4 regions of the Collimonas sp. NPDC087041 genome follow, and region 2 is predicted to be linked to each of the others. Evidence: predicted binding sites of a transcription regulator. Region 2 holds the regulator's gene; each other region holds the start of a gene.
The links. Region 2 encodes LexA, which represses DNA repair genes until DNA is damaged. Its sites were predicted from a motif close to ACTGTATNNNNATACAGT; they were not measured.

Region 1: ACIPF8_RS10645 (DUF2471 family protein) is a predicted target of LexA. The motif match lies at 6,219-6,236, and genes of this name have one in related genera.
Region 3: imuA (translesion DNA synthesis-associated protein ImuA) is a predicted target of LexA. The motif match lies at 3,795-3,812, and genes of this name have one in related genera.
Region 4: recA (recombinase RecA) is a predicted target of LexA. The motif match lies at 2,871-2,888, and genes of this name have one in related genera.

The regions. Positions count from the first base shown of each region.
Region 1 is NZ_JBIUZX010000005.1:25,817-33,430, forward strand. It holds gene ACIPF8_RS10605 (aldo/keto reductase) at 1-409, opposite strand, end outside; gene ACIPF8_RS10610 (NAD(P)H-binding protein) at 443-1,024, opposite strand; gene ACIPF8_RS10615 (hypothetical protein) at 1,034-1,246, opposite strand; gene ACIPF8_RS10620 (LysR family transcriptional regulator) at 1,347-2,237, shown strand; gene ACIPF8_RS10625 (hypothetical protein) at 3,350-3,520, shown strand; gene ACIPF8_RS10630 (hypothetical protein) at 3,527-4,480, shown strand; gene ACIPF8_RS10635 (SOS response-associated peptidase) at 4,750-5,424, opposite strand; gene ACIPF8_RS10640 (hypothetical protein) at 5,454-5,798, opposite strand; gene ACIPF8_RS10645 (DUF2471 family protein) at 5,888-6,196, opposite strand; gene ACIPF8_RS10650 (hypothetical protein) at 6,462-6,725, shown strand; gene ACIPF8_RS10655 (hypothetical protein) at 6,789-7,614, shown strand, end outside.
Region 2 is NZ_JBIUZX010000006.1:204,303-211,916, forward strand. It holds gene ACIPF8_RS13285 (replicative DNA helicase) at 1-765, opposite strand, end outside; gene rplI (50S ribosomal protein L9) at 874-1,326, opposite strand; gene rpsR (30S ribosomal protein S18) at 1,353-1,637, opposite strand; gene priB (primosomal replication protein N) at 1,661-2,005, opposite strand; gene rpsF (30S ribosomal protein S6) at 2,060-2,428, opposite strand; gene lexA (transcriptional repressor LexA) at 2,764-3,423, shown strand; gene ACIPF8_RS13315 (RNA methyltransferase) at 3,556-4,332, opposite strand; gene ACIPF8_RS13320 (inositol monophosphatase family protein) at 4,505-5,308, shown strand; gene ACIPF8_RS13325 (VOC family protein) at 5,506-5,973, shown strand; gene ACIPF8_RS13330 (DEAD/DEAH box helicase) at 6,277-7,614, shown strand, end outside.
Region 3 is NZ_JBIUZX010000006.1:332,961-340,574, forward strand. It holds gene ACIPF8_RS13845 (SDR family oxidoreductase) at 1-713, opposite strand, end outside; gene ACIPF8_RS13850 (ABC transporter substrate-binding protein) at 933-1,748, shown strand; gene ACIPF8_RS13855 (amino acid ABC transporter permease) at 1,843-2,595, shown strand; gene ACIPF8_RS13860 (amino acid ABC transporter permease) at 2,598-3,305, shown strand; gene ACIPF8_RS13865 (hypothetical protein) at 3,311-3,652, opposite strand; gene imuA (translesion DNA synthesis-associated protein ImuA) at 3,847-4,638, shown strand; gene ACIPF8_RS13875 (Y-family DNA polymerase) at 4,571-6,046, shown strand; gene ACIPF8_RS13880 (error-prone DNA polymerase) at 6,064-7,614, shown strand, end outside.
Region 4 is NZ_JBIUZX010000008.1:30,457-38,070, forward strand. It holds gene ACIPF8_RS15480 (DUF2889 domain-containing protein) at 1-36, opposite strand, end outside; gene ACIPF8_RS15485 (GNAT family N-acetyltransferase) at 408-1,043, shown strand; gene recX (recombination regulator RecX) at 1,015-1,470, opposite strand; gene recA (recombinase RecA) at 1,692-2,810, opposite strand; gene ggt (gamma-glutamyltransferase) at 3,336-4,997, shown strand; gene ACIPF8_RS15505 (DUF1338 domain-containing protein) at 5,237-6,286, shown strand; gene ACIPF8_RS15510 (FAD-binding oxidoreductase) at 6,288-7,614, shown strand, end outside.

The DNA of each region.
Region 1 (7,614 bases), on a different contig from region 2:
TGCCAGCCACATCTTCGATCGGCACAGCAGGATCAACGCGATGCTGGTAGAACAGATCGATGCGGTCTGTGCGCAGGCGCTTTAAGGCGTCCTCAGCAACCTCACGAATGCGTTCCGGCCTGCTGTCGAGCCCTTTGCTAATATCGCCATCCCGAAAACCGAACTTGGTTGCAATCACAACCTGATCACGCATTGGCGCAAGTGCTTGACCAACTACGCTCTCGTTGATGAATGGACCGTACGCTTCCGCAGTATCAAAGAAGGTGATGCCGCGTTCGAACCCTGCACGGATCAGCTTGATCGCCTCTCCCGTGTCAGTCGCCGGCCCATAGCCGTAGCTCAAGCCCATACAGCCAAGCCCCAGAGCGGACACGTGTAATCCACTTTTACCTAATTCTCGCTTTTGCATATTAATTTCTCCGATGATGGTTTTAACTGCGAATTACTGACTTACGCCGATACTGCAGCCGACATACAGCTTTGAATCCAGCGACAGCTTGACGATCAAATCTGACAGACTATTTAACGATATGTCGTGTCCGAGGAATGGCTCGCCCTTTTGCGTGATTTGGTAATCGATTTTCGGGTTTTGCGTAAACCAGCCGGGACGCAGAACCGTGTAGTCTAGATTTGATAGCTCGATGACGGCAGCGGCGTCACGGTATGGATCCAGTATGCTGCGATATTTTTCTCCTGGTACTTCGCCATAGATACCCATTGAGCTGACGAAGATCAGCCGCTTCAAACCGGCTTTGTCCATCGCGGCCACGATGCTTTGTGCCTGATTGTTCAAATCCCCGGCAAGACTGGCAAACACCACGTCCTGATCGCGCATTGCGCTGATCAAAGCTGACATATCAAGAACATCACCCTCGACCACCGTCACGCGTTTTGGATCTGGGTTCTTTAGTCGGCTCGCACGACGCAGATAAAGAGTAAGTTTTGCATTCGAGTTTGCAAGAAAGCGTGCCGTTGTGTGGCGAGCGACTTGACCGTTTGCGCCGAGGATAAGAACACGGGTCATTTCTCTGTCCTATCGATCAGCAAGTGAGTTAAGGCCTTCCGAGAACGGTCCGTACACTTCTGCCATGTCGACAGAGGTCACACCGCACTCAAAAGCGCCGCGAATCAAGGCGATACCTTCAGACTTACCCGAAGCAGGCCCAAGTCCAAAACTGAGGTCCATACAACCAAGACCAAGTTCAGAAACAATAAGATCGTTGCGACCTAATTGACGAGTTTTCATGACGTTTTCCTGTTATTTGTTGATGTCACGAAGCTTAGGCCTGTTGACATTCAGTGACTAGACTGTTAAAACGACATGCAGTTATTAGGAGAACTAATTAATGGCTGAATTTGATGACCTCGCGGCGTTTGCTGCCGTCGTGCGTGCAAAGAGTTTTACCCGGGCGGCCGCTCAGATGGGAGTTACCCAGTCTGCTCTGAGTCAAACTGTCCGTGCCCTAGAGCGCAGGCTTGATCTAAAACTGCTTAACCGGACGACACGCAGCGTTTCACCTACGGACGCGGGAGAGCGACTATTTCTCACTGTCGAACCCCGATTGGCCGAGATCGAAGCTGAACTGGCCGTCCTGGGCAACATGCGAGGCAGACCAGTCGGCAATGTTCGGATCACAGCGACTGAACACGCGGTCCGATCTATTGTTTGGCCAAGACTATTGCCGTGGCTACCAAATTTTCCGGAAATTAAGATCGAGATCAGCAGCGACAACCGTTTTGTCGATATTGTGGCGGAGCGTTTTGACATTGGTATTCGTCTTGGTGGCGACGTTGCAAAGAACATGATTGCGTTGCGAATTGCACCGGACATGCGCATGGTTGTGGTAGGGAGTCCGGCTTATTTGAAACGAAATCCGCCGCCGCAATCACTCCAGGAACTGAGTGACCACGACTGTATCGGCTTGCGATTACCGACCTACGGTGGCTTACTGGCGTGGGAATTCAAAAATGGTGGAAAAATTACTAACGTCCATGTCGAGGGACGTCTTTTGTTCAACCGCAGCGACCTCATGGCAGATGCCGCTGTCGCTGGACACGGACTGGCATGGCTTCCTGAGGACATGGTTCAGGAACATCTTGCAGCAGGTCGGCTGGTTACAGTTCTGGACGACTGGGGAATAACTTTCCCCGGATATCACCTTTACTACGCAAGTCGTCGTTCATCGCTAGCGCTTTCGCTTGTTATTGATGCCTTGCGAATTCCTAAATCGAGATGATATCCGTCAGTGAGAATAGTGCAATCTGTCAGCTTTGTGCCGAAAACGGACATCGATGGCATCAGCACAAGCGCTGCAATGCACCCGGTTGTCGATACCATGTCGTTTGCCGATACGGTCACATGGTATCTGCTATATCTTCGATTCAGCATCTTCCCTATGCCACGAAAAATGCCATTGATAATACAGTCAACATCATCAATGGCACTCACTAAACCCAATAAAATCAATAGGTTAAATAATAGCCTCACTCCCACTCAATTATTAATTAAACACTTAGACCTAGTATTTAATTGGCTTTCACAATCGCCTACTCTTTAAATACCATGAAAAATACCATTAAAAATATTTAAGGTGACTGTCGGCACTAACCAATTGTGGACACCCCTCCTCTTGGGCGCCAATCTCGTATCACTTTTTTTCAATCTTCCGGAAAAACGCAGTAGCTTGCACAAAGAATTTACCTACATTTTTTTCCAATTACCTACAACCTTAGCTTGCTGCGATGGTAGCGAACTTATTTCAAATGGACCAGCGACAAACCATTTGTTCTGCTCTGCAATGCTACAGAGTTCGAATGCCAGTGCACGAGCATTGGCTTTATCGCGAAACTTATCTCGTGCTATGTCACAATGATGAGGATTGGGATTGTGTAGTAGTTTTCACGCTAAATTGCTTAAGATGTACTCAAGCCGTTTGCATTGCTAAAAAATCATTGCATAAAATAGTTTCTTCTTTGAAGCCCATGTTATATTCTGGCAACACATTCCTCTAATTTTTAGCCCGTTCCTGTGCCAACACCAAGCCCAGTACTATACTCAACGAACGTATTCCTTAAGTTCCATATTTGCGAACGTTTTCTTGGTGACGTGCATTACATATGGTGCAGTGAGACGTTTGACAGCTCCAAGCACGGGCACTACTCAGGTAGTGCTTTAACGGCACCAAGTTCTGATCCGTGCGCCATCTATAAGCAGTTGGTCGGTGATGTAACGAAGTCGGATCGGCACAGTGCAAAAATTGGTGAGCAAAAAGCCTCCTTGCAAGCGTTAGCGATTAAATGGCGGGATAATGGACAAATAACGTCAGACGAGGCTGAGGAAATAGTTTACATGGCAGCGCACGCCGAATTTCCTCTATGGCGACCTTTGGTTTATGTGATTCCGAGGGCGTTGGTGGAAGCCAAACTTAGATTGGTCGCGCCTGCGAGCCGTGCATCTATCGGTAAGGAATACATAATTGAAAATCTTGGCCGGAACGAATTTGACATCATTGAGATGTAAAAAATCATGCTTGCAACTCTCAAAAATTTCGATCCTGTAGCTCGCGATGGCATTTTGGCCAGCTATGTGCACGCGCTACTGCCAAATCCGGCGTTGGAAGCTTCGCCGAAGAGCGAATTTCCCGATGATTTATACAAGAAATTAAGAGAAGAAATTGGCCGCGAACTTCGAATTGGCCCCGGAGACTCACCAGAAATTCGACAAAAGATACTTCGATTTCTATCGGACCAGATTCGTCAAAACATCATTGCCTCAAAAAAAATAGGTGAAATTAGAGATCGTGTCGCACACAAAGGCGACCTTCCTATCGGCTTATACCAAATAAAATACTCAGATAATTTCATTAAGTTGAGCGAAAGTATGGGTGTAAAGCGCACCGATATTAATGCAGCCATTAAAAACCCAGATCATGTAGAACATTTGAATTTTATCGACGGGATTAATGATTTTGGAACCGTGGTAACGCTTATTTCTAAAACCTTCCGTGGTAGCGACCCATATGTGCTGTTATTGATGGCGCTTAGAGAAAAAACATCACTCAAAATCGATGGCGCGTGGCTGATTTTTCACTCAGATGTAGACTTATCCGGCGCTCAAACAGCGTCCGAGGTATTGGAGCGCTTTCTGAACACTTTTGGTACTGATGTAAAAGTGATGAATGCGAACGAACAACTTTCTGCCGAGGGCGGTGAGGGTAAGCTGATCCTTAATAAAACGTTTCCCATGCGTCCAGGGGCACCAGCGGGCATACAAACAACTAATCCTGAGAAAACGGAGTCTGATATCAAATTCTGTTGGAAGCAGAGCATAAGTACGCTGTCGATCGTATGTGCTTTTTCGGTAGATATTACAAAGTACTCTGCAACCTTACGGAAGCACGGAATTAATATCACTCGCACCAATGCAGTTCATGGCCGCGTTCATTCCGAGAGATACGTGATAAATCCAGCTAACTTGTAGCGCCTCCTATGGCCATTCGAGGATTTCGCGCTCACGAATCGCCCCCCCTGTTACTAAAATGGCCCCCAGCTCATATCCTCCCAGCCGCAGGTCAATAAAAGCCTGAGATTGCATCTCAGCGCTAGCACCACAATTAGGCCTTCAGGGGTGTTTCTCCGCATGCGCACCATTTTTGGAAATTTGAATCAAAACCGACTAATTTAGTGGGCAGGCGTGGTGGGGGTGACCACTACGCGCTCCAGCTTATAGCGTCGCTTCTGTTGTTGCAGTCAGAACAGAGAGCCGTTAGATTCGGGCATTTTCTGCTTCTTTGGCTTCGGCTCTGGATGCGCAATCATTATTTCAGCTGAACAGAGTTGTAGATATGATCTGGCACGCTCTGGATCTCGGCATTCTAGCCAGTCGTCGTACTCGGACGGTGGAACAATCACAAGTGACCGTTTTTCTTCGCCAGGTTTGTGGAATCGATTCATCAGCGGATGGTCGTCGGCGTTTACCGTAATCTGCGTGAACGAATGCGTCGTCGATCCGTCTGGCTCATGCCATGTACGCCACAGGCCGGCGACTGCAAACGATGCTTGGTTAGCCATTCCAATGCTCCAGCGAACGGCTGCGCCAGTCTCGTAGCACGGCTCGTAAAACGATTCCATCGGGATCAAACACAACTGACATTCCCGCCAAGGCTTGGCGTAACTGCGCTTCTCGCCGATTGTTTCGGCGCGTGCATTCATGGTGGAGAATTTTTTGACGCCAGGAGGAATATGCCGCTTCGGCACCATGGCGTAACTGGCCAGGATCACTTCGTTGCCGTCGACGCCGCGGCGAATTATCGGCGCATTGTAGTCGTTGTAAATTTCGTGCGGCCAGTCCAAGTCTTTGGGTACCATGGTCTTGGCAATCGACGGCAGCCGGTCGCGAGGTGTTGCATTGTAGTTTGTGCACATAATTCGGACCTCGGTAGTACAGATCCAATCTAGTCTACCAACACTGGTGCTTTTTGTTGCGCCGTCAATTCCAATATCTCTACCCGCCAACTCTGTGCAAACGTCCGATGCAATACCTCGTCTGCCTCAAGGCCAGTGATCAGCATGTGATCCCGATAAACCCATGTGATCGCAGCATCCTGAAGTGGTGACAGCGAATCAAATCCCCCATTCAGCAACCGCGCCACAAAAGTCGGTCGGTAGGCCAAGCCTACATTCTTTTTAGAACTTTCAAGGCGAAGTTCACCGCACACACAATTCATCTTGCGCATGGCCAGCACTTCGCGCTCAAGCCTACGCCCCTCGTCCCAAAGACATTCCACGCGGACAAACATTTTCGACCTCAAATATTTGATTTATAGGAATAAGGAAAAGTTGGCCCGACGACAGCGAACTGCGCAGGCCCGACAATACGTTGAGTGAATTAATGGACCCTGTGGAACGCGTCATAGATCATCGAAAACGCGCAGGCAATCGCACTTGATCCGCCAAAATCCACGGGATCATCATTCAGCGGGTAATTGAACACGCCAGAATGCTTAATCAGGTTGACATAGGCCGGCTGCAGATCATTGGATCGGTTCAACTCGTCCAGGACTTCCGTTTCTATCGAGTGCATAAGCCGCCAGGTGAGTGGCACTCCTGCAGAGCGATGGCGCACTACTATCGTGTTGATAATTGGTTGCGCACGTGCAATTACTGCGTCAAATTCGTTCATGTCGGTGAGGCGCATAATATTCTCCAAGTTGCAAAATACTGTATGTATGTACAGTATAAACGCATTTTTGGATTTTGCTAAATTCTGCGCAAAGTGCGTCATTTTGCGTCAAACCGCTCCCACATTCCCCTCGTATCTTGGGAATCCAAGATAGTGCAATTAATAGAGCGTGGGGATACTCCCCCCAGCAAGTGCCGCTGCGTCTACCGCCAACGGACAAGCACATGTCAATTGGGCAAATTCCCTAAGTTACAATGACAACAACAATAGGAGAATCAGAATGGATTTAAAAATCAGCAACCCTGAATGGGTTCATGTCGGGAGCGCGCCACTTAATGGCCCAGCTCAGCAAATAAAGGGAGACATCCTCGCACTTACTTTCAAATGCTCATGTGGTCACGAATGGCGAGCAAGAGCGACACACGGCGGAACATTGGGGAGAGGACAGTTTGTCAGAACATATTCGGGATTAACTGTAAATTGCCCTGGACAAGGATGTGATCTTCAGTGGAAGGTTTCGAAAGATGAATACGAAAATCTTTGAGAAATCTAGGTCCGCCACATGCTGCCAACTGACTAAACGTGCCCCCTATGAGCGAGTATATTGATGGGTGAACATAGTAAAAACCTGCGATCAAGGGCCAATATACTAGGGGCCAATAGGATCGGCTTCTGCGTTATTTGCGGCACGCATGGAAAACTTACAGCCGACCACGTTCCGCCAAAGGGCTGCGGTGTACTCCCTGACGTAATTCTGCGACCGCTGATGTCCGCGGATGGCACCCTTCGAGGCCCAAAGATTCAAGGCGGCGTGAAATTCAGAACTATCTGTGGAGGATGTAATAACACGTTGCTCGGCACCCTATACGATCCTGAGTTAAAAGTCTTTGTCACAGATATGCTCACGCAAATCATGCAGACCGCCAACCAAGTATATGCGAGGTTCGTTCACATAAAAATTCGTACCCCTTTGGTCATTCGAGCGCTAATCGGTCACATGCTAGCCGCTCACGCGGTGCAAGAAACATTAGAAAAGCGAGAATCTTTGGGGGCTAACGATTCACTCCGCGATTACCTCCTCAATCCGACTGCAACTTTCCCCAAGGATTGGAGACTGTATTGCTGGCCTTATTTGTCGCGACAACAGGTCATCCTAAAGCATGCAGTACTTTCCGACCTATCAAATTTTAATTTGCGCACGAACCCACTGTATGGGCATGTGATAAAGTTTTTACCATTGGGATTTTGGTTCGTCCACGATCAACCAAGCGATTACCATATTTCAGCCTTTGAAATTACGCCGCCATATGACGCCGAGACAGACTTCATGGAAACGATCATATTTAATCTAAACGAACGCCCCCATTTTCTATTTCCAGAAACTCCACAGGGAAATCAAATGCTAGCGTTTGCCGATCATCAATCGTCCGTGG
Region 2 (7,614 bases):
TTCCATCGAAAAAATCGCCACCGGCAAACCGCTGTCGAGCGCAACGTTTTCACCGATATTCACCGAGAACGCGGTCTTACCCATCGATGGCCGTCCGGCCACAATCACCAGGTCGCCCTTTTGCAGGCCCGAGGTCATCTTGTCGAGATCAATGAAACCGGTCGAGACGCCGGTGATATCGCTCTGGTTGTCGCGGTTGTAGAGTTCGTCGATACGCTCCACCACCTGCGTCAGCAAGGGCTGGATTTCCTGGAAGCCCTGCGCGCCGCGCGCGCCTTCTTCGGCAATCGCAAAAATCTTGGACTCGGCCTCGTCCAGCATCTGCTTGACTTCCTTGCCCTGCGGGCTGAATGCCTGCCCCGAGATTTCATCGGCTACGGTGATCAGCTTGCGCAACACGCCGCGGTCGCGCACGATTTCAGCGTAACGGCGGATGTTGGCTGCGGACGGGGTATTTTGCGCGAGTGCGTTGAGATAGGACAGGCCGCCAACTTCCTCTGCCTTGCCGGTCCCGCTCAGCGATTCAAAGACCGTGATGACGTCGGCCGGCTTGGTGCTGTTGATCAGCTTGACCATGTGCTGGAAAATAATCCGATGGTCGTAACGATAGAAATCGTCGGCGCTCACGAAGTCGGCGATCTTGTCCCAGGCCGCATTATCCAGCAGCAATCCTCCTAAAACGGACTGCTCGGCTTCGATTGAATGGGGTGGTACGCGGAGGGAGTCAAGCTGTGGATCTGATGGTGCTTTAGAAGGTGCTTTCATGGCGCGAATTATACCTGTTTCACCCACCGCACCCAAAACAATGGACATAAAAAAAGCCGGGAAAACCCGGCTTTTTTATTACTGCAATATCTTTTTATTAACAGCGTATTAAACGTGCTCGCCGATAACTGCGATAGTGATGTCGATCACGACATCAGTATGCAATGCGACTGCAACAGCGTGTTCGCCGGTAGTCTTCAGCGGGCCGTTCGGCAGGCGAACTTGTGCTTTTTCAACAGCAAAACCTTGCTTGGTCAACGCTTCAGCGATATCGAAGTTGGTGACGGAACCAAACAAACGGCCGTCCACACCCGATTTTTGCGAAATCTGCACGGTCAGACCGTTCAGCTTCTCGCCTTGAGCCTGGGAAGCGGCCAGCTTTTCAGCTGCAGCTTTTTCCAGATCAGCGCGCTTCGCTTCGAATTCAGCGACAGCAGTTGTTGTAGCACGACGTGCCATACGTTGTGGAATCAGGAAGTTACGTGCGTAACCGTCCTTGACGCGAACAACTTCACCCAGATTGCCGAGATTAACGACTTTTTCCAACAGAATGACTTGCATGTTTTTCTCCTATTTCAAGTCGTCAATTAAGCGTTGTGCAGATCGGTGTATGGCAGCAGCGCCAGGAAACGCGCGCGCTTGATCGCGGTGTCCACTTGACGTTGATAGATTGCCTTGGTGCCGGTCAGACGTGCTGGCATGATCTTGCCGTTTTCCTGAACAAAATCCTTGAGCGTGTCGATATCTTTGTAATCAACGCTAGCAACGTGTGCAGCGGTGAAACGGCAGAATTTCTTGCGCTTGAACAGCGGGTTTTGTTGTTGACGCTTGTTTTTCAGTTTGCTTTTATCGAACTTTTTACCGAATGCCATTTTTGGCTCCTGTATCTAAATAATTAATCTGCAATTGCAGCTGTGCTTCCTGAGGAATCATCGGCTTCGACTGCAGCGAAATCAGTGATGTGAAATACCAGGCTTCTACCGTTGCGGCTCTTGCGTGCCATGAATCCAGTGAACCAGAATGTGCCTCCCAATGCCGCCGCGCTGAATCTTCCCGAAATCTCGCCGACGGCTAGCGCGGCAAGTTCAAATTCGATCAGACGCTTGATGCCTGCTTCAATCGGTTCCGAGCGGTGCTGCAAAGTCGCAGATACGATCGGGATGCCTGCCGGTGTGTAGCGTATGACTTCACGCTCGGCGATTTCGGCTACCAGTTGAAACACGTTATTGGGTTGACTCACTCCTGATGGACTCGATGGATAGGCAATGAATGCGGGTAGGCGGCCAGGTAAATATTAGGCTGCCGGCGCTTCAGTGCGATGGCTCTTGGCTGCATCTTCCTTCTGCACGGCCTTCATCATTGGCGAAGGACCAGTTTCGGCCTTCTTCAACTTGACGGTCAGATGACGCAATACTGCATCATTGAACTTGAAGCCGGTTTCGATTTCAGCCAGAGTTTCGCTGTCGCACTCGATGTTCAGGCAGACGTAATGTGCTTTTGCCAGTTTCTGGATCAGGTATGCCAGTTGGCGGCGGCCCCAGTCTTCCACGCGATGCACGGTACCGCCACGGGTTGTGACGATGCCTTTGTAGCGCTCGATCATTGCAGGCACTTGCTCGCTTTGATCTGGATGGACGATAAATACGATTTCATAATGACGCATGTAAGCTCCTTTTGGACGGATTGAAAAATCGCCCACCTCGGCGTCAAGACGAGTGTGGGAAGAGGAAAACCAGCAATAATACTAGCATTTGCAACAAAACTCAACGCTTTCAAGCCCTTACGCAAAATTCCTGTTCTACGTTATGGCTTATATGCATCAAATTGTCTTGCATTCGCACAAATACTGTACAAAAATACAGACTGTTGTTATGCACAGCATTGAACGAGTCAGGTTTTGCGCCTTTTCTGGGCTCTCAGCACAGAGAATACGCAAAGCAATTCGCCACGCTGCAATGGGCGCCTGCGTTGCGCCCCTACATTTCGTACCGCAAATATATGATCAAATTGACCGCACGCCAGCAACAAATCCTTGACCTGATCAAGAGCGCCATCGAAAACACCGGCTTCCCGCCGACGCGTGCCGAAATCGCCAACGAACTGGGTTTTCGCTCAGCCAATGCGGCGGAAGAGCATCTGCAAGCCTTGGCGCGCAAAGGCGCCATCGAAATATCACCCGGCACCTCACGCGGCATCCGCCTGACGGAAACGCACCAGTCCGGCGGCCGCAACCATGCCACGCAGCTGGCGCTGCCACATCCAGCCTTGATGCAGCTGAGCCTGCCGCTGGTCGGCCGGGTCGCCGCCGGGTCGCCGATACTGGCACAGGAGCATATCCAGGCCAGCTACAACGTCGACCCAGCCCTGTTCAGCGCCAAGCCCGACTATCTGTTGAAAGTGCGCGGCATGTCGATGCGTGATGCCGGCATACTGGACGGCGATCTGCTGGCAGTGAAAAAAACCGACAGCGCCCGCAACGGCCAGATCGTGGTTGCCCGCCTGGGCGACGACGTTACCGTCAAGCGCTATCAAAAGAACGGCTCGGTGATTCAACTATTGCCGGAAAATCCCGACTTCGAGCCGATCATCGTCACGTCAAAGCAAGAGGATTTTGCGCTGGAAGGCTTGGCGGTTGGTTTACTGCGCAGCTGGGCCTGACAACACGACCAAAACGCGACTAAATATGATGCGCGCCGATAGCAGTCGGCGCGCAACCCGCAGCATCCGCGGCCATCCGAAACGCCGGCAGCATCAGATATTAAGCCGCCACGCGACTACCCGGCACGTCGGTCAGGATCTATCCAGACGTCGCCGCTTGGTTAAAATCTGGCTGGCAATGCCGCGCAGAATATTGACTTCTTCCGTTTCCAGCTGCGCACGTGAGAACAGGCGCTTGAGACGCGGCATGAGTTTCTTCGGACTAGCTGGGTCAAGGAATTCGATTTCGATGAGCGCCTTTTCGAGATGCGCAAACATGCCGTCAATCTCGACCAAGCTGGCAGAGTTGCCCTGAAAGCCAATCTCATTACTCAATGGCAACGGCGCATCTTCCATGGCCGCAACCCGGCACTCATAGGCCAGCACCTGTACCGCCTGGGCCAGATTCAATGACGAATAATCGGGATTTGCCGGGATATTCAGCAGCACATTGCATTTTTCGACAACTTCGTTCGACAAGCCGTAGCGCTCGCTGCCGAACAGCACCGCCGCGTTCAAGCTGACATCCGCTGCCAACTGCGCCGCCAAAGCGCGCGGCGCAGCAAGGGGCGGCGAAAATTCACGCAGGCGGGCACTAAGCGCCGCCGCAAAGTTGCAGCCTTCCAACGCTTGTTCGACACTCTCGACGATACGGGCCGAAGCCAGGATGTCTTGTGCGCCGCTGGCGAAGGCAATTGCTTCCTCACGCTGCAACACATCAGGAAAACGCGGATTCACCAGGATCAACTCGGAAAAACCCATGGTTTTGATAGCGCGCGCAGCGGCGCCTACATTGCCCGGACTGCTGGTTTCGACCAGCACGAAGCGCAGCCGTTTGAAAAGAGACGTATTGGTTTTTGCCAGGTTCATTTAAAATAGCGCCATTACGCGGATTTCAGCGACTAAAAGCTGCCTAACTGGCAGCCCAGTTACTGAGATGTCCATCAAGGACGTCCGCATCGTTCATTATTATTTATCATATAGGTGGTTCTGTTCCCGGTAGGCTACAGTGCCGCCATTTTAACGGAACCAAACCCCGATCATGCATCCTATGCTCAATACGGCTATCAAAGCCGCCCGCCGTGGTGCCGCAGTTATTTCGCGCGCCTCTTTCGATCTCGACTTGCTGAAAGTAACAAAAAAACAGCATAACGACTTTGTCACCGAAGTCGACCAAGCTGCCGAAGCGGCAATCATCGACGTATTGAAGAATGCCTACCCGGATCACGCCATCCTGGCCGAGGAATCGGGCGCTTCCGCCAACCTGCACGATGACAACGAAAACGTCTGGATCATCGATCCACTCGACGGCACCACCAATTTCATCCACGGCTTCCCACAATACTGCGTATCCATCGCCCTGCAACAACGCGGCCATATCACCCAAGCCGTGGTCTACGACCCGACTCGCAACGATCTGTTCACGGCCACCAAGGGTTCCGGCGCCTACCTGAACGACAAACGAATTCGCGTCGGCAAGCGCGACAAGATCGCAGATGCATTGATCGGCACCGGCTTCCCATTCCGCGAAACTGAAGGCCCGGCGATGGACGAGTACATGAAAATGTTCCGCATCATGACACAAAGCTGTGCCGGCCTGCGTCGCCCCGGCGCAGCAGCACTGGATTTGGCCTATGTGGCAGCCGGCCGCCTGGACGGTTTCTTTGAAAAAGGCCTGAAGCCTTGGGATATCGCTGCAGGCGCATTGCTGATTGCAGAATCCGGCGGGATCATCGGCGACTTCTCCGGCGAATCGGATTACCTGTACAAGGGCGATGTCCTGGCAGGCAGCCCGAAGGTATTCGCGCAAATGGTCGGCCTGCTGTCGCCATTCGCTAAAAAATAAAACATTTGCTTCACCAGGACAAGGAGCGAAACGGCCTCCTTGTCCTGGCGCGATCCTGGCACTATCCTGGCAAACAAAACACTGCTTTTGTCATTTCAACTGCGCGGTCGGACGACTACAATGCATGCCATGCGCAACAGCGCAATCGGACAGATTGAACGACTATTCCCCTACTCCCCTACTCGCAGGAGAACAATATGGCAGTCAAACCAATTCCCGACGGCTACTCTTCCGTCACTCCCTACCTCGCCGTCGATGATGCCGCCAAGGCCATCACTTTCTATCAAAAAGCGTTCAATGCCGTGGAACTGTTCCGCATGGAAGGCCCGGATCACCGGATTGGCCACGCAGAAATCAAAATCGGCAACTCGCATGTCATGTTGGCCGATGAATGTCCTGGCATGGAAATCCGCAGCCCCAAAACACTGGGCGGAGCCGGCATCAGCATCATGATCTATGTCGACAATGTCGATGTCATCTACCCGCAGGCAATTGCTGCCGGCGGCGTAGAACTGCGGCCGCTGCGCGACCAGTTCTACGGCGACCGCTCCGGCACCCTGAAAGATCCTTTCGGCCATGTCTGGACCGTCAGCACACACATAGCGGATTACTCGCCCGAAGAACTGAGCGAACGCGCTGCCGCGGCCATGAAAAGCACGCCCTGAGCGAGACGTTGCCAAAGCGCATGCCGCCGTGATCCGCTGGCAGTTGGCGGGGCGCGGCAGCCTTTTCAAGGCGCCCGCCTCCCAATGCATCGGAATTACTTGCCTGTAGAGCGTCGTTGTTATACTCTGCGGCGACACAGCACATTCTCCAGTCAAATACTGCTGTCAAGGAAGTTGCCGGGCTTAGAGCATTAAGCCCCGACAGTCTCCTGGGAGCCAAAATGCTCCATCTCCTCTAATCCGTTTGCCTGCGACTGGCGCCTTATAAAAGGCGACAGGCCGATATTATTCTATTGAGTTGTCATGTCTTTTTCTGAACTCGGCTTGTCCGAAGCCATCGTTCGTGCCGTAACCGAACACGGCTATACCACCCCTACCCCAATCCAGACCCAGGCTATTCCAGCCGTGCTGGCAGGCGGCGATTTGCTTGCGGGCGCACAAACCGGCACCGGTAAAACTGCCGGCTTCACCTTGCCGGTATTGCATCGCCTGTCAACTTCTGCGACCAATCCGGTTGGCAGCCAGCGCCCGATCCGCGCACTGGTATTGACGCCAACGCGCGAGCTGGCAGCCCAGGTAGAAGAAAGTGTTCGCCTGTACGGCAAGTACCTGAAGCTGACCTCCGCCGTGATTTTCGGCGGCGTTGGCATCAACCCGCAAATCAAGTTGCTCAAGCACGGCGTCGATATCCTGGTGTGTACGCCAGGCCGCCTGCTGGATCACATGCAGCAAGGCACCGTCAACCTGAATCACGTTGAGATTCTGATCCTCGACGAAGCCGACCGCATGCTCGACATGGGCTTCATCCGCGACATCAAGAAAATCCTTGCAGTGCTGCCGAAGAAACGCCAGAACCTGTTGTTCTCGGCAACCTTCTCGGACGAGATCAAGCTGCTTGCCGACAATCTGTTGAACTCGCCAGCCATGATCGAAGTGGCGCGTCGCAACTCGACCGTGGAAGTGATCCAGCAAAAGATCCATCCGGTTGATCGCGACCGCAAGCATCCGCTGCTGGCACACCTGATCAAGACGCACCAATGGTCGCAAGTGCTGGTATTTACCCGCACCAAGCATGGCGCCAACAAGCTGGTCGAACAGCTGGAAAAAGACGGCATCAGCGGCATGGCGATCCACGGCAACAAGAGCCAGTCGGCGCGTACCCGTGCGCTGTCTGAATTCAAGGACGGTAGCCTGCAAGTCCTGGTGGCGACTGACATTGCGGCCCGCGGCATCGATATCGACCAATTGCCGCACGTGGTCAACTACGACCTGCCGAATGTACCGGAAGACTACGTTCACCGCATTGGCCGCACCGGCCGTGCCGGCGCTACCGGCGAAGCAGTTTCCCTGGTTTGCGTCGATGAACATCAGATGTTGAAAGACATCGAGAAGCTGATCAAACGTGAATTGCCGAAGGAAGTCATCGCCGGCTTTGAACCCGACCCTAACGCGCGCGCCCAACCTATCCAGTTGCGAAGCGGTGGTGGCGGAAATCGCGGCGGTGGCGGTGGTGGACGCGGCCGCCCACAAGGTGGTGGCGCATCGGCTCCTGGCGGCGCCAAACCGAATCAAGGCCCATCACGTGGCCATGGCGGTGGCAACGGTTCACAAGCACGTCCTGCGGCGCCACGGCGCTCGGGC
Region 3 (7,614 bases), 130 kb from region 2:
AACTGAACGTTCGCATCCAGCGGCAAATCGGCCATGTACAGCACCGCCTTGGCGACATGCTCGACTGACATGGTTGGCTCCACCGCAATCTGGCCGTTGGCTTGCAGGATTCCCTGCTGCATGCGCTCGGTCATGTCGGTCGCGGCATTACCGATGTCGATCTGACCGCAGGCGATGTTGTACTTGCGGCCATCCAGCGAAGTCGACTTGGTCAGGCCGGTGATCGCATGTTTGGTGGCGGTATAAGCGACCGAATTGGGACGCGGCGCATGGGCCGCAATCGAACCGTTATTGATGATGCGACCACCGCCCGGCGTTTGCACTTTCATGATCTTGAATGCCTCCTGCGTGCACAGGAAAGCGCCGGTCAGGTTGACAGCAACCGAGGCCTGCCATTGCGCAAAATCGACCTCTTCCAGCGACGCCGATTTGGTAAAGATGCCGGCATTATTGAACAGCAGATCGAGCCGGCCGAAACGCGCCTTGATTGCTTCAAACAATGCCTTGACCGAAGCTTGATCGCTGACATCCGTTGGCACCGCCAGCGCCTGCGCCCCATATGCACCGGCCGCGTCAATCGTCTCTTCCAGCGCTGCGGCGCGACGACCGGCCAGCACCACGCTGTAATCATGGCGCAGCAGCGCCAGGGCGATATGCTTGCCAATGCCTGAACCGGCGCCGGTAACCAATGCTACTTTCTTCACTGCTGTCATGCTCTGCTCCTTGGTTTGGTATTCCTCTGCTTTATCTGCTTATTCTAACGATGTTTCAATTCGAAGCCTCAACGCCTAAGCGGCGCTTGCAAACTTGTAATATTCAAATGCAACTTTGATCGTTCACTCCGGGATATTGTTTTGTTAATCTGGCCGGCATGGTGATCGCAATTCCGATCCACCAAATGACCGAAACGCCAACCAGGGACCAACACAATAATGAAATCACATGCCATATTTTTCGCTTGCCTGACGCTACTGTCCGGCCTCGCCCATGCCGACAAGCTCGATGACATCAAGAAAGCAGGCGTGCTGCGCGTCGCCACTTTTGACGGCAATCCGCCGTTCGGCTTCGTCGACCAGAAAACCAACAAGATCATCGGCCTGGATGTCGACTACGCCAATGAAGTCGCCAAGAAACTGGGCGTCAAGGTTGAACTGGTGCCGACCAATCCGGCCAACCGCATTCCTTTACTGACATCCGGCAAAGTCGACCTGGTGTTCGCCAACTTCACTATCAACGCCGAACGCGCCCAGGTGATCGATTTCAGCATTCCTTACTTCGCTTCCGGCCAGCAGTTCCTGGCGAAAAAAGGCGTGCTGAAGAACGCGGCGCAAATACCTGATCTGCGCATCGGCACCGACAAGGGCACCACGATGGAAACCACCTTGCGCGAGAAATATCCAGCGGCCAAGGTTGTGCTGTATGACGACACCCCGTTCGCGCTGGCGGCACTGCGCAACGGCAATGTCCAGGCGATCACCCAGGATGGTTCGAAGCTGATCGCGCTGCTGGCGAATATCCCGGACAAGGAAAAATATGAAATCCCGGCCTTTGCCATTTCGGAAGAATATGAAGGCGTCGGCGTCCCCAAGGGGGAAACACGATTGGTGAATACGCTCAACGACACCTTGCGCGAATTCGAAAAAGACGGCACCGCGCTGCGGATCTACGACAAATGGTTCGGCCCCAATAGCAAATCGCCGCTGCCACGCCTGTTCAAGATCGGCGACACCAAGCTGAGCCAGAACTAGATCGATTACCTCGACTCTGTCTTGCACTGGCAAGCCTCACGGTTTGCCAGTGCTTTTTTATTTAATGTTGGAAAATTCGCTGGTGATGTTTTTGATGACTGAGTTTCACGCAATACTGGGTCAGATGCTGGCCCCCAAATACATCGGCTGGCTGCTCGACGGCCTGTACATGACACTGCTGCTGTCGGCGGTGGTCGCTGTGCTATCGACATTGTTGGGTATCGTGGTCGCCGCAGCCCATTCCAGCCAGCAGCGCTGGTTGTCGCACCCGGCGGCAATATTCGTCGCGGTATTCCGCAATACGCCGTTGCTGGTGCAATTGTTCTTCTGGTATTTCGGCGTCTCCAGCCTGCTGCCTGAGAATACCGTGGCATGGCTCAATAGCGTTCACAGCGTGACGTTTGGCAGTCACCTGGCACTCACATGGCCATCGTTCGAGCTGCTGTGCGCCATCGTTGGCCTGAGCCTTTATTCGGCCACCTATGTCAGCGAGGAAATCCGCTCCGGCATGCGCGGCGTGGCGGAAGCCCAGCGGCTGGCCGGCGCCGCACTGGGCCTGACGCGCTGGCAGGTATTGCGCTACGTGATCCTGCCGCAAGCAGTGCGGATCGCACTGCCGCCGTTGCTCGGCCAGTACATGAACATCATCAAGAACACCTCGTTGACGATGGCCATCGGCCTGGCTGAACTGTCCTATACCTCGCGCCAGGTGGAAGCGCAAACTTTCAAGACTTTCCAGGCATTCGGCATAGCGACGCTGTTTTATATCGGCAGCATCGCCCTGATCGAAAGCGGCGGCCAATTGCTGCGACGCCGGCAACGTCTCGCCGATGGAGAACATCGATGAGCATGCAATTGAGCGTATTGACCGACAATCTGCCGTATCTGCTGTGGGGAGCCTATCCCGACGGCGAGTTGGGTGGCGCCGCCTTGACTGTGCTGCTGAGTCTGGGATCGGCGCTGGCCTCGGCCGTGTTGGGGTTGGTGCTAGGGATCGGCTTGTCGCTCACGCGCGGACTGCCGAACCTGCTACTGACCGCGAGCATCGGATTTTTCCGGGCGATTCCGGTACTGATGCTGATTTTCTGGACTTATTTCCTGCTGCCGATCGTGTTCCACATCAATGTTCCCGGCGTGTTCTCAGTGATGTGTGCGTTGTCCCTGATCGGCGGCGCCTACCTGGCGCATTCGGTGCATGCCGGAATCAGCGGCATTCCCGCCGGCCAATGGGCCGCCGGCATGTCGCTTGGCATGACCCGCTTCGCCGTGCTGCGCCACATCGTGCTGCCGCAAGCATTGCAGATGATGCTGCCGTCATTCGTCAATCAATGGGTCACGCTGATCAAGGACAGTTCACTAGCCTATATCGTCGGCGTCGGCGAACTGTCGTTCGTGGCGGCGCAGGTCAACAGCCGGGTCATGATTTATCCGGCCGAGATATTCATGTTCATCGGTTTGATTTACTTTGCGCTGTGCACAGGATTAGGCTGGTGCGCGGATCGTATTGGCGCCCACTTCAGCAGCGGACAGGATCGGCAGTTGCGTCGGGCGCACTGAGCAGATCAGTAACCGAATTTTTTCTTGCACTGGGCAACCGACTCGTGCAGACGCTGCGTCGCCGTTTTTGCCCCCTTCGCGCTCCCGGTACCGCTGAGCATGGCGCCCAGTTCGGCGTCGGAAATTCCGTTGACGTAACCCTCTGAAGTGCATTTGCAGAAAGCCTGCAAATGCTGCTGGTCTTTCGGCACACTCGGTTCGGTCGCCGGCGTCACCTGCATGCAGCTTTGCACATTACCTTGGACCATGGTTGCGCGAATGTCGGCCATTGACGGCGCCTGCGCCAGCGCGACAGATGCAAAACCCAACAAACAGATTGCGACAAGCGGACGGACTATTTTCTTCATCGTGATCCTTCATTGATTTAAAAAGTAAGACGGCATCATTATCGCCGTGCAATATGGTAGGGCGTCAACAAATATTTACACAGGGAAACAAAAAGAAACAAATCTGGTGCGGTGAGATTGACCAAATGCGGATTGAATTTATACTGTACATATATACAGTATAATATCTCTCCCAAGGACTCTTTCAACACACCATGTCCATGCTTGCCAGCGCGTCACTCAGCCACTCCGCTGCCGTCCAGTCGGTCGTCTCGGCCCTGCCGCACGCGTTGTGGCGCGCCGATCAGATGGGTTCTTACCAGGGCGCCGTTTGCGCTTCCGGCCATGCGGCGCTGGATCGCGAACTACCCAATGGCGGCTGGCCGCACTCGGCCCTGATCGAGCTGCTGTTGCAGCATCCCGGCTACGGCGAGATCCGCCTGTTGCAGCCGGCGCTGGTGCAAATCGCGCGACAGCGCCGCATTGTGCTGCTGCAACCGCCGCACTTGCCGCAGATTGCCGCCTGGAGCGCTGCAGGGTTGAGCACCGAGCAACTGCTTTGGATTAAGGCCGAACGCAGCGCCGATGCGCTGTGGTCGGCGGAACAAGTACTGCGCAATGGAAGTTGCGGCGCGCTGCTGCTGTGGCAATCGCATATTCGCGGCGATGCATTGCGACGGCTGCACCTGGCGGCGCAGGCCAGCGATACCGTGCTATGGATGATTCGGCCGCTGGCCGCTGCGCATGAATCCTCGCCGGCGCCGTTGCGCCTGAGTCTGCGGCCGGCGCCCAACGGCATCGACATTCAGCTGATCAAGCGCAAGGGGCCGCAGCACGAGCAGCCCTTGTACCTGCAACTGACTGCACCCACGACGGCGACTGAAATGCCCAACTCGGTGCCCGTCCCTTCCTCTTCAACCTTTTTTTCCGTACTCGATCATGCCTCTGTGGATCGGCATACACCTGCCGTTGCTGGCGTTGGAAACATTGCGCCCGCGCTGGTCTGAGCCCTGCATGCTGGTGGTGCTGCAGCACGATCAGGTGCTGCTGATGACGCCCAGCGCAGCGGCCAGCGGCATTCGCTCGGGCATGCGCCGCGGCGGCGTTGTTGCGCTGGCGCCGCAGGCACAGTTGTGCGAACGCGATCTGCCGCGCGAACAAAGCGCGCGCGACGAGATCGCGCTGACCCTGTTGCAGTACACGCCGGAAGTTGCGCATGCCGAAGAAAATACGCTGCTGCTCGACATCAGCGCCAGCTTGAGCGCGTTCGGCGGCCGCCTGGCGCTGTGTCGGCGCATCCGCGACAGCATCCAGGCGCTTGGTTTCACGCCGCAACTGAGCATGGCGCCCACCGCACAGGGCGCCTGGCTGCTGGCCTACAACCAGCCTCAGCGGCAACTCGCTAGGCAACGCCGCAGCTTGCGCCTGGCAAGCCTGCGACGCCGACTGGACGCATTGCCTTTCATGACCCTGCCGGCAGCCCGCGCTTACCAGGAATGGCTGGCCGGCATCGGCTGCCAAACCCTGGCCGACTTGCGCAAACTGCCGCGCGCCGGCCTGCAGCGGCGCAGCGACAAGCAAGTGCTGGAAACCCTGGATCGCGCCTACGGCGACGCCTCGGAAGTATTCGAATGGGTGCAGGCGCCGCCCGCCTTTTCCGTCTGGCTGGAATTGCCGGACCGGATCGAACATGCGCAAGCGGTGCTGTTTGCGGCGCGCCGCCTGATCCTGCAGATGATCGGTTGGCTGGTGGCGCAACAACTGGCAGTGACGCGCTTCGAACTGTCGCTGGAGCACGAGCGCGGCCGCCAGGCGATTGCTCCCACACCATTGGTGATCGCGCTGGCTGAACCGGCCTGGCACGAAGAACATTTGCTGCGTCTGCTGAAGGAACGGCTGGGCCGGTTGCAGCTCGACGCTCCAGTGATCGCCTTGCGCCTGCAAGCCAGCGAGGTGACGCCGATGCTGCCGCCCAGCGCGGCCTTGTTTCCCGAGCCGGGCGGTACGCCCGGCGCCTACCCGCGCCTGCTGGAACTGCTCAGCGCCAGGCTCGGTGGCGAGAATGTGCTGAGCCCGGCGGCAGTAGCCGATCATCGACCGGAACTGGCCAATGCCTGGCGCCCGGCCACCGACAACAAGCGGCGCCAGCCGCCAGCCGAAAGCGGCGCACTGCAACGGCCGTTCTGGCTGCTGCAAACGCCGCTGCCCCTGATACAGCGCGAAAACCGGCCATTCTATAGTTCGCCGCTGCGCCTGTTGTCGGGGCCGGAACGGATCGAGTGCGGCTGGTGGGACGGCGCCGCCGCGGTGCGCGACTATTTCGTCGCCGAAGGTGCGGAAGCCGCCTGCTACTGGATCTATCGGGAACGCAGCGGCGATGACGTCCAATGGTTCCTGCATGGCTTGTTTGCCTGATTCGAGGATCACACAAGATGGATCTCTCCTCTCCGCAAGCATCAGTTGCACCTGCCGTGCTGCCGGCCTATGCCGAGCTGCAATGCATATCCAACTTCACTTTCCTGCATGGCGCCTCCCACCCGGAAGAGTTGGTGGAACGCGCGGCCCAGTTGGGCTATAGCGCCCTGGCGATTACCGACGAATGTTCGCTGGCCGGCGTGGTGCGCGCCCATGTCGAAGCCCAAAAACAAAATTTGCCGCTGCTGATCGGCAGCCAGTTCCAGTTGCATGAGAGCGATGGCAGCCCGGCATTTTCCATTGTCGTGTTGGCGCAGAATCTGGAAGGCTACGGCAACCTGTCGGAACTGATCACACTGGCGCGCAGCCGTGCTGACAAGGGCAGCTATCTGCTGCGGCCGCAAGACCTGGCTGCGCCCGATGCCGAACACGCGCATCTGTGCCAGCTGCCCGACTGTCTGGCGATCCTGTTGCCGGAGCATGGCATCGATGCCAACACACTGGCACACCAGGCCGAGTGGCTACGCGACACCTTTGCCGAACGCGGCTGGATCGGCCTAACCATGCTGCAACAGGCCGGCGATGAACGGCAGCGTGCAATCACCGCCGAAGTGGCGCAGGAGATGTCGATGCCGGTAGTGGCCACGGGCGCGGTCTGCATGCATCGGCGTTCGCGCAAGCCATTGCAGGATACGCTGACCGCAATCCGCCTGGGCACACCGGTCTCTGCCTGCGGCTACGCGCTGGCGCCGAATGCCGAGCAGCATTTGCGCGCCAGACTGCGGCTGGGCAATTTGTACCCGCCCGCAGCGCTGGCTGAAACCATCAGGATTGCGGGGCTGTGTAAGTTTTCTCTGGAACAGCTGCACTACGAATATCCCGATGAGGTAGTACCGGCCGGCCATACCGCCACCAGTTATCTGCGCCAGCAAACCTATATCGGCGCGCGCGAACGTTTCCGTGATCACATTCCGGCGGCAGTGCAAAAGCAGCTGGAAGAAGAACTCGGTATCATCCAGGAGCTGTCCTACGAATCGTATTTCCTGACGGTCTACGATATCGTCCAGTTCGCCCGCAGCCAGAAAATACTATGCCAGGGGCGTGGCTCCGCGGCCAATTCGGCGGTCTGTTATTGCCTTGGCATTACCGAAGTCGACCCGAGCCGCGGCACTCTGCTGTTCGGCCGCTTCATCAGCCGCGAACGCAACGAACCGCCCGATATCGATGTCGATTTCGAGCACCAGCGCCGCGAAGAAGTCATCCAGTACATCTACAACAAATACGGCCGGCTGCGCGCCGCCCTGACTGCGGTGGTGATCAGTTACAGGCCGCGCAGCGTATTGCGTGATGTTGGCAAGGCGCTCGGCATTGATCCCGGCGTGGTCGACCAGATCGCCAAATCGCAGCGCTGGTGGGACGACAAGCAGCAGTTGCAGCAACGCTTCGTTGAATTCGGCATGGATCCGGAAACGCCGATTGCCACCCTCTGGGCCGATCTGTCGCATACGCTGATGGGTTTCCCGCGCCATCTGTCGCAGCATCCGGGCGGCTTTGTAATTTCGCGTGGC
Region 4 (7,614 bases), on a different contig from region 2:
CAGCGCTCGGCGGGGGATAGAGGGTGTCAGAGACATATCGGTGGACTAATTTGCGTATCGTTACCACAGTTTCTATGGCAACTGCCGCTCCTGCGGTTTGCAAAAACCCCAAAAGTGTAGCACAGCTTGTGGCCCGCCGCTATTTTGATACGCCATTGCCTCTGGCTGTGTTGCGTTTGCCGGCGTTTCAGGTCGGGGAGGTATTTATACAAGCCTGACCTGCGTTTCGAGGTCTGCCCTCAGACTATCGTCTTGACCTGAATTAGCGCCTTGAATAAGATGCGCTCGCATCAGAGTGAAACAGTATAAAACAGTGCGATACACTTCCGAATGGAAATACATTTCCAAACTCAGTATTCTTCGCTGATACACAGAATTCAATTACCAGACATTTCCGAGGATGCGAGATGCGCAACAAAGTGACGTCGATCACTAATTTATTTGCAGACACATCGATTCATGATGCAGGACTCCTTGATATTCCCTTCATATTTGACCTTATAGTAAGAGGCAGTATGGACGGTTCGTTTACAGACGCATTTATATCATCGAGCGGTTATTTCACGATTCTTTCTTCATTATTTCTGTCACATCGCTTTTTTTTGAAATTGAAGTCAATATGCTCGAGAAATGATGAACGGTTTTATCATATGAGAAAGGAACTCTTGATTTTTTCCGACCACGGTGAGCCGATAGGTTTTTTGCAAGTTATAAATTATCAAGATAAAAATAATAATTTTTACAAGCTAATTGATTTATGCGCCATCAAGTACGGGCTTCGCGGACAGGGCTACGGCAAGTGCATGATTAGTAAGTTCCTAGAGATGCAGCCTCCTGACACTGAAATCCGGGCGTACTGCAATAAATATGCAAAAGGCATGCAGCATATTTTCAAGAAAATGCATTTTCGCAGGACCTCCGTTGGACGAGGACTTAATCTGTTCACACTTGGCAAATCCGATGCAAAAACATTGTTGCCATTGCCAAACACAATCACTAAGCCGCACCAATTCGCTAATCGACTGCATCGCGAACACCTCTAATTGCTGCCTGTATCGCCCGGTGCGAAAACCCGCGTTGCAGCAGGAAACGCATTTGCTTGGCGCGCTCGGCGGCATCGGCCGGTGGCTGGTTGAATTTCTTGCGCCAGACTTCGCGCGCGCGGGCGACTTCGCCGCTGGCCAGGTCGGCTTTGATATCTACCAATGACTCGGCGTCGATACCATGGCTTTGCAGTTCGGAGAGGATGCGGCTGTTGCCGTAGCGATGGGCGCGGCGGTGGATCAGGGATTCTGAAAAGCGCGATTGGGACAGGAGTTTTGCGGCTTCCAGCGTGTCGAGCAGGGCTTCGATGTCGTCGCCTTCCTGCGCGTAACGCGACAATTTTCGCGCCAGTTCCAGGCGGCTGTGTTCACGCGCCGACAGATAGCGCAGCGCCCTGCCCTTCAGGCTGATTTGCAGTTTGGCCATCTCCGCTTTCCCGGTAATGCTTATTAAATGGTGCTGATTGATTGTTACTTGTTACTTAACAGGTCGCGTTTATTACATAGCGCCTGCTGTGTTCTATCGTGCGCCGCAAACAACAACGCCCTTCAAAAACCCGTTGTGCGGAATTTTATGAAAGGCGTTCTTGATTGACCAGCCTGTTTCTTACTTAACTGCTTAAGCGAGAAGCGAGGCCAGTCAGGATATTAAACCGGCTCTTCCGACTTTGCTGCTGCAGCAGCTGCGGCCTTGTTGGCCTTGGCTGCGGCTTTTTCAGCCTTGTCGCCGCCGTCCGACTTGATCGCGCCGAGTTCTGGCACGCCCAGGGAAGCGCGCACCTTGTTCTCGATTTCACGCGCCAGTTCTGGCCGTTCTTTCAAGTAGGTACGGGCGTTGTCCTTGCCCTGGCCGATGCGTTCGCCGTTGTAGCTGTACCAGGCGCCCGACTTTTCAACGATCTTGGCATCGGAACCGAGATCGAGGATTTCACCTTCGCGCGATGTGCCTTCGCCATACAGGATGTCGAAATGCGCTTCCTTGAATGGCGGCGCGATCTTGTTCTTGACGACCTTGACCTTGGTTTCGTTGCCGATGACTTCGTCGCCGGATTTGATCGAGCCGGTACGGCGGATATCCAGGCGCACCGAAGCGTAGAACTTCAGGGCGTTACCACCGGTGGTGGTTTCCGGATTGCCGAACATGACGCCGATCTTCATGCGGATCTGGTTGATGAAGATCACCAGCGTGTTGGTGCGGTTGATGCTGCCGGTCAGCTTGCGCAGCGCTTGCGACATCAGACGCGCTTGCAGGCCTGGCAGGGAATCACCCATGTCGCCTTCGATTTCGGCGCGTGGCGTCAAGGCTGCAACCGAGTCGACCACGATCAGGTCAACGCCGCCCGAGCGCACCAGCGCATCGGTGATTTCCAGCGCTTGTTCGCCGGTATCCGGTTGCGAGATCAGCAGTTCGGACAGGTTGATGCCCAATTTCTGTGCGTAACCGACGTCCAGTGCGTGTTCCGCATCGATAAACGCGCAGGTGCCGCCGAGCTTTTGCATTTCGGCGATGGTCTGCAGCGTCAGCGTGGTTTTACCGGACGATTCAGGACCGTAGATTTCGACTACCCGGCCACGCGGCAAGCCGCCGACGCCCAGGGCGATATCCAGGCCGAGCGAGCCGGTCGAGACCACTTGCACTTCTTCGACCACGGCGCCGTCTTCCATGCGCATGACCGAACCTTTGCCGAATTGTTTCTCGATTTGCGCCAAGGCCGCGGCAAGGGCCTTGCTTTTATCCGGATTGGGTGCGGATTTTTTATCGTCCATAGCTATTCTTTCGGCAAAAATGGTGAGGAATCTGGAACCTGTGCTTTAGCTTCAGGTAGCACTGTATAAAAAAACAGTGATTTATGCAAGCACTGTCGCATTTTTCTACAAATATGGACGTATTGTATGTGCAGAAATCATGGACTGGCATGCGCTCGCTTGAAAATCCGATCAAGAAATCACGCTTTAGGGCGGCACTTAACGCCATGCCGCCAAATTGCATTGGCGCAGTTCATGCTTAATACGCATATCGTTATCCGGATTTGTAAAAAGCATGCCGGGCCGGCAAGAGAGTGCAATAATTGTCGCGCACATCCTCTGCGGCAGCGAACGACCGTCTGCTGGCTCGCAGTGGGGTCATGCACCAAATTCGAAAGTACGGGCAAGCGGGTTGCCCACTAATAAAAGGGAGAAGGTATGCGTATTACTTATTGGCTGAAACCGTTAGCCGCATCGGCGCTGTTGTTGGGCTTGCTGGGCAACGCCCTGGCGGCTTCGGCGCCGGCAGTCGAGGCGAAGAATGGCATGGTGGTGACTTCGCAGCATCTGGCCTCGCAAGTCGGCGTCGACATCCTGAAGATGGGCGGCAATGCGATTGATGCCGCGGTTGCGGTCGGTTATGCGCAGGCGGTGGTCAATCCGTGCTGCGGCAATATCGGCGGTGGCGGCTTCATGACCATCCACCTGGCCGACGGCCGCGATACCTTCATCAATTTCCGTGAAACCGCGCCTGCTGCAGCCAGCGCCAATATGTACCTGGACGCCAACGGCAAGGCGATCACCAACGCCAGCCTGTTCGGCTACCTGGCGGCCGGCGTGCCGGGCACCGTACTCGGACTCGACACCGCGCAACGCAAATACGGCAAATTGACGCGCGCCCAGGTGATGCAGCCGGCGATCAAGCTGGCGCGCGACGGTTACATCCTGAACCGCGGCGACACCGACATCCTCGACACCACCATCGCCCAGTTCAAGAAAGACCCGGAAGCCGCGCGCCTGTTCCTGCGTCGCGACGGTACGCCATTGCAACCTGGCGATCGCCTGGTGCAAAAGGATCTGGCCAAGACGCTGGAAGCCATCTCGCGCAACGGCCCTGACGCTTTCTATAAAGGCGCCATCCCGGCAGCCGTGGAACGCGCCTCCAAGGCTGGCGGCGGCATCATTACCGCAGCCGACTTTGCCGGTTACAAGATCAGCGAAAGCGCACCGCTGTCGTGCAACTACCGCGGCTATGTATTCGTTTCCGCACCGCCGCCAAGCTCCGGCGGCGCCACCATGTGCCAGATCCTCAACATCCTTGAGGGCTACGACATGAAGGCGTTGGGCTTCCACTCGGCGTCGGCAGTGCACTACATGACCGAAGCGATGCGTCACTCGTACATGGATCGCAACACCTTCCTGGGCGACCCGGCATTCGTCAAGAATCCGCTGGATCGCTTGCTGAGCAAGGAATACGCTGCCTCGATCCGCGAAAAGATCAGCGCCGACAAGGCCACGCCATCAGTCGAGGTGCAGCCTGGCATGGCGCCGCATGAGAAACCGGAAACCACCCACTACTCGATCGTCGACAAGGATGGCAACGCGGTTTCCACCACCTACACCATCAACGGCCGCTTCGGCGCCGTGGTGATTGCGCCGGGCACCGGCTTCTTCCTGAACGATGAAATGGATGACTTCACCGTCAAGGCCGGCGTACAGAACCTGTTCGGCCTGGTGCAAGGCGCGACCAATTCGATCGCTCCTGGCAAGCGTCCGCTGTCGTCGATGGCGCCGACCCTGGTGACCAAGGATGGCAAGACTTACATGGTGCTGGGTTCGCCGGGCGGTTCGCGCATCATCACCATCACGCTGGAAACTGCGTTGAACGTGATCGATTACGGCATGGCGCCGCAGGAAGCGGTCGATGCGCCGCGCATCCATCACCAATGGCTGCCCGACGAGGTCTACTACGAAACCCGCGGCCTGTCGCCAGATACCCTGAAGATCCTCGAAGGCATGGGCTACAAGATGAAGGAACAAACCCCTTGGGGCGCGGCTGAGCTGATCATGATCGGCTTGCCGGGCGCTGCGGGTGTGACATCCGCCAGCTCCGGCAATGATTCCGGCGTATCGGGCATCGTGCGTCCTGGCTTCTATTACGGCGCCAACGATACACGTCGTCCTGCAGGCGCTGCGATCGGGTATTGATGCGTTAGTCGGTTACGCGTGGGTACAATGCGCCCAGCGCCTACTTCGTTCATTGTAGGGTGGGCAAGTTTTTCTGCCCACCATAAGGACAGCTGCTTCGGCGGCTGTTTTTTTTCGTCCCGCCCAAAGCCAATTGCTCTGTTCATGAGTAAAACGCATGGTTCTAATAGTATTTATCGTTTTATCCGGGGCGAAATCAAATTTACACTGCGCTTATCCTTCCTCGATAAAGAGCGCGCATGTCCACCACCAACCTGCAATTCATGCTGGCGTCCCTGCTGGGCGCCGAGCATGCCAGCCAATTATCCGACCTGCTGCAAATCCCTGAGAGCACATTGCGGCCGCGTTCCGACAAGGTTTCCCGCATCGAGATCGCGCAGGCGCTGAACATGTTGCTGTTCGAGAAACTGCTGAAAGCCGTCCCGCAAGGCAATGACTACGTGCAGGATTCGGTCCGCGCCGGCAACAAGATCCGCTTCGACCACGGCGCCTTGCGCACCGTGCTTGGCATCAGCACCGGCACGCTGCCGGCCGGCGAAGCAGCGTTCACACGCATCCTGCGGCCGCTTGGCTACCACGTCAACGGCGTCTACCCGCTGCAACGGATCAGCATGACCGGCCGCGCCTACGCGCATGAGGACGATCCTGAAGAAATCGCGCAGTTCTTCCTGAGCGAACTGCATCCGCATCAGTTTTCCCACACATTCCAGGCGACCGTCAACAAGGTCTTGTCGACCTCGCAAGATCCGATCGACTCACACTCGGCGCGTCTGCTGCAGCAACTCGCTGCCGACAAAGCCCTGCCGCTCACCGATGCGCTGGCGCTGCTGCCGGTACTGGTGCGCTGCTTCGATCGCCAGCATGCATTGCCCAGCGTCGCCGAATACCGGATCTTGCTGGCGGAGTCGGCCGAAATGGCCTGGATTTCGACTGAAGGCAATGCGTTCAACCACGCCACCGATCGCGTCGCCCATGTCGAGCAGGTGGCCGATGCGCAGCGTGCGCTGGGACGCAGCATCAAGGACAAGATCGAAGTCTCACGCAACGGCCGCGTACGGCAAACCGCGTTCCGCGCCAACACGGTATCGCGGCCGATGCTTGACGATAACGGTCAACTGGTCGACATGCAGGTACCGGGATCGTTCTACGAATTCATTTCGCGCGACCGCTATCTGGATGAAACCAGCCAAACCTACAAGCTGGACCTGACCTTCGACAGCGGCAACGCGCAGGGAATTTTCAAGATGACCGCTTCGGCAGAGCAGCCATCCAACCCGGCGAATGCCTGACATGACCGATATCATCACGCTGCAGCAACGCATCGCCGACCTGCTCGGCCCGCAAGGTTGCCTGCTGCAGCCGGAGCAACGACAACCGTATGAAAAAGGCGCGCGCTACGGCGACGGCAAGAGCCTGTGCATCGCCCGTCCGGCCAATGTCGATGAAGCAGCGGAACTGATGCGCCTGTGCGCGCGCGACAAGATCCGGATCGTGCCGCAAGGAGCGAATACCGGCCTGGTTGGCGCCGCATCGCCGGATCGTTCCGGGCTGGACGTGGTGCTCAGCATGGAGCGCATCAAGGGCGTGATCGATATCGACCCGGTCGACCGCGTGGTACAGGCGTATGCCGGCACTCGCTTGTCTGAGCTGAATCAGGCGCTGGAAAAGCACGACCTGTATTTCCCCATCGACCTCGGCGCCGATCCCTCGCTGGGCGGCATGTTGGCAGCCAATACCGGCGGTGCAAGGCTGATCCGCTATGGTGATGTCCGCCACAACACCCTGGGGCTGGAAGCGCTGCTGATCGATCCACCCGGCGAACGGCTGGATCTCACGAATCGCCTCAGAAAAAACAATACCGGCCCCGACTGGAAACAATGCTTCATCGGCACCGGCGGCGCTTACGGCGTCATCACCCAGGTGGTGTTGCAAGTCCATCCGCGGCCGCAGCAAAGCGCCACCGCGCTGGTGGCGCCTGCCTCAATGGAAGCAGCGGCGCAGCTGCTGCGCGACGCCGAACGCAATTTCGCCGATTTTCTCAGCGCCTTCGAAGGCATCTCGCAAAATGCCTTGCAATCCGTATTGCGGCACGTGCCCGGCATCGCCGCGCCATTCGAGCCGCTACCACCTTACGCCTTCCTGATCGAACTCAGCTCGGCGCGGCCGCGCAGCGCCGATTTCGACCTGGAAAAGCTCTTCGGCGCATGGCTGGAAAGCTGTTTCGGCGATCTCATCCTGGATGCCGTGATCGACAAACCCGAGGTGCTGTGGCGCATTCGCCATGCCATCAGCGACAGCGTGCGCCAGGAAGGCAAAGTAGTGGCTTTCGATATTTCCGTGCCGCGTTCCCGGCTCGGCCAGTTCCGCCAGGAAGCCGTGGCGCTGCTGGAACACAGCTACGCCGGCATCAAGCTCTTCGATTTCGGCCACTGGGGCGATGGCGGCCTGCACTTCAACCTGGCGATTCCCGAACAGCTCATCGCCGATTTTCCACCGCTGCGCGTCAACGCCCTGCGCCAGGAAATCTACGACCTTGCGGTGCTGAAATATAAAGGCAGCTTCAGCGCCGAGCATGGCGTCGGTCCGTTCAACCAGCAATTCTACGAGCGTTATACGA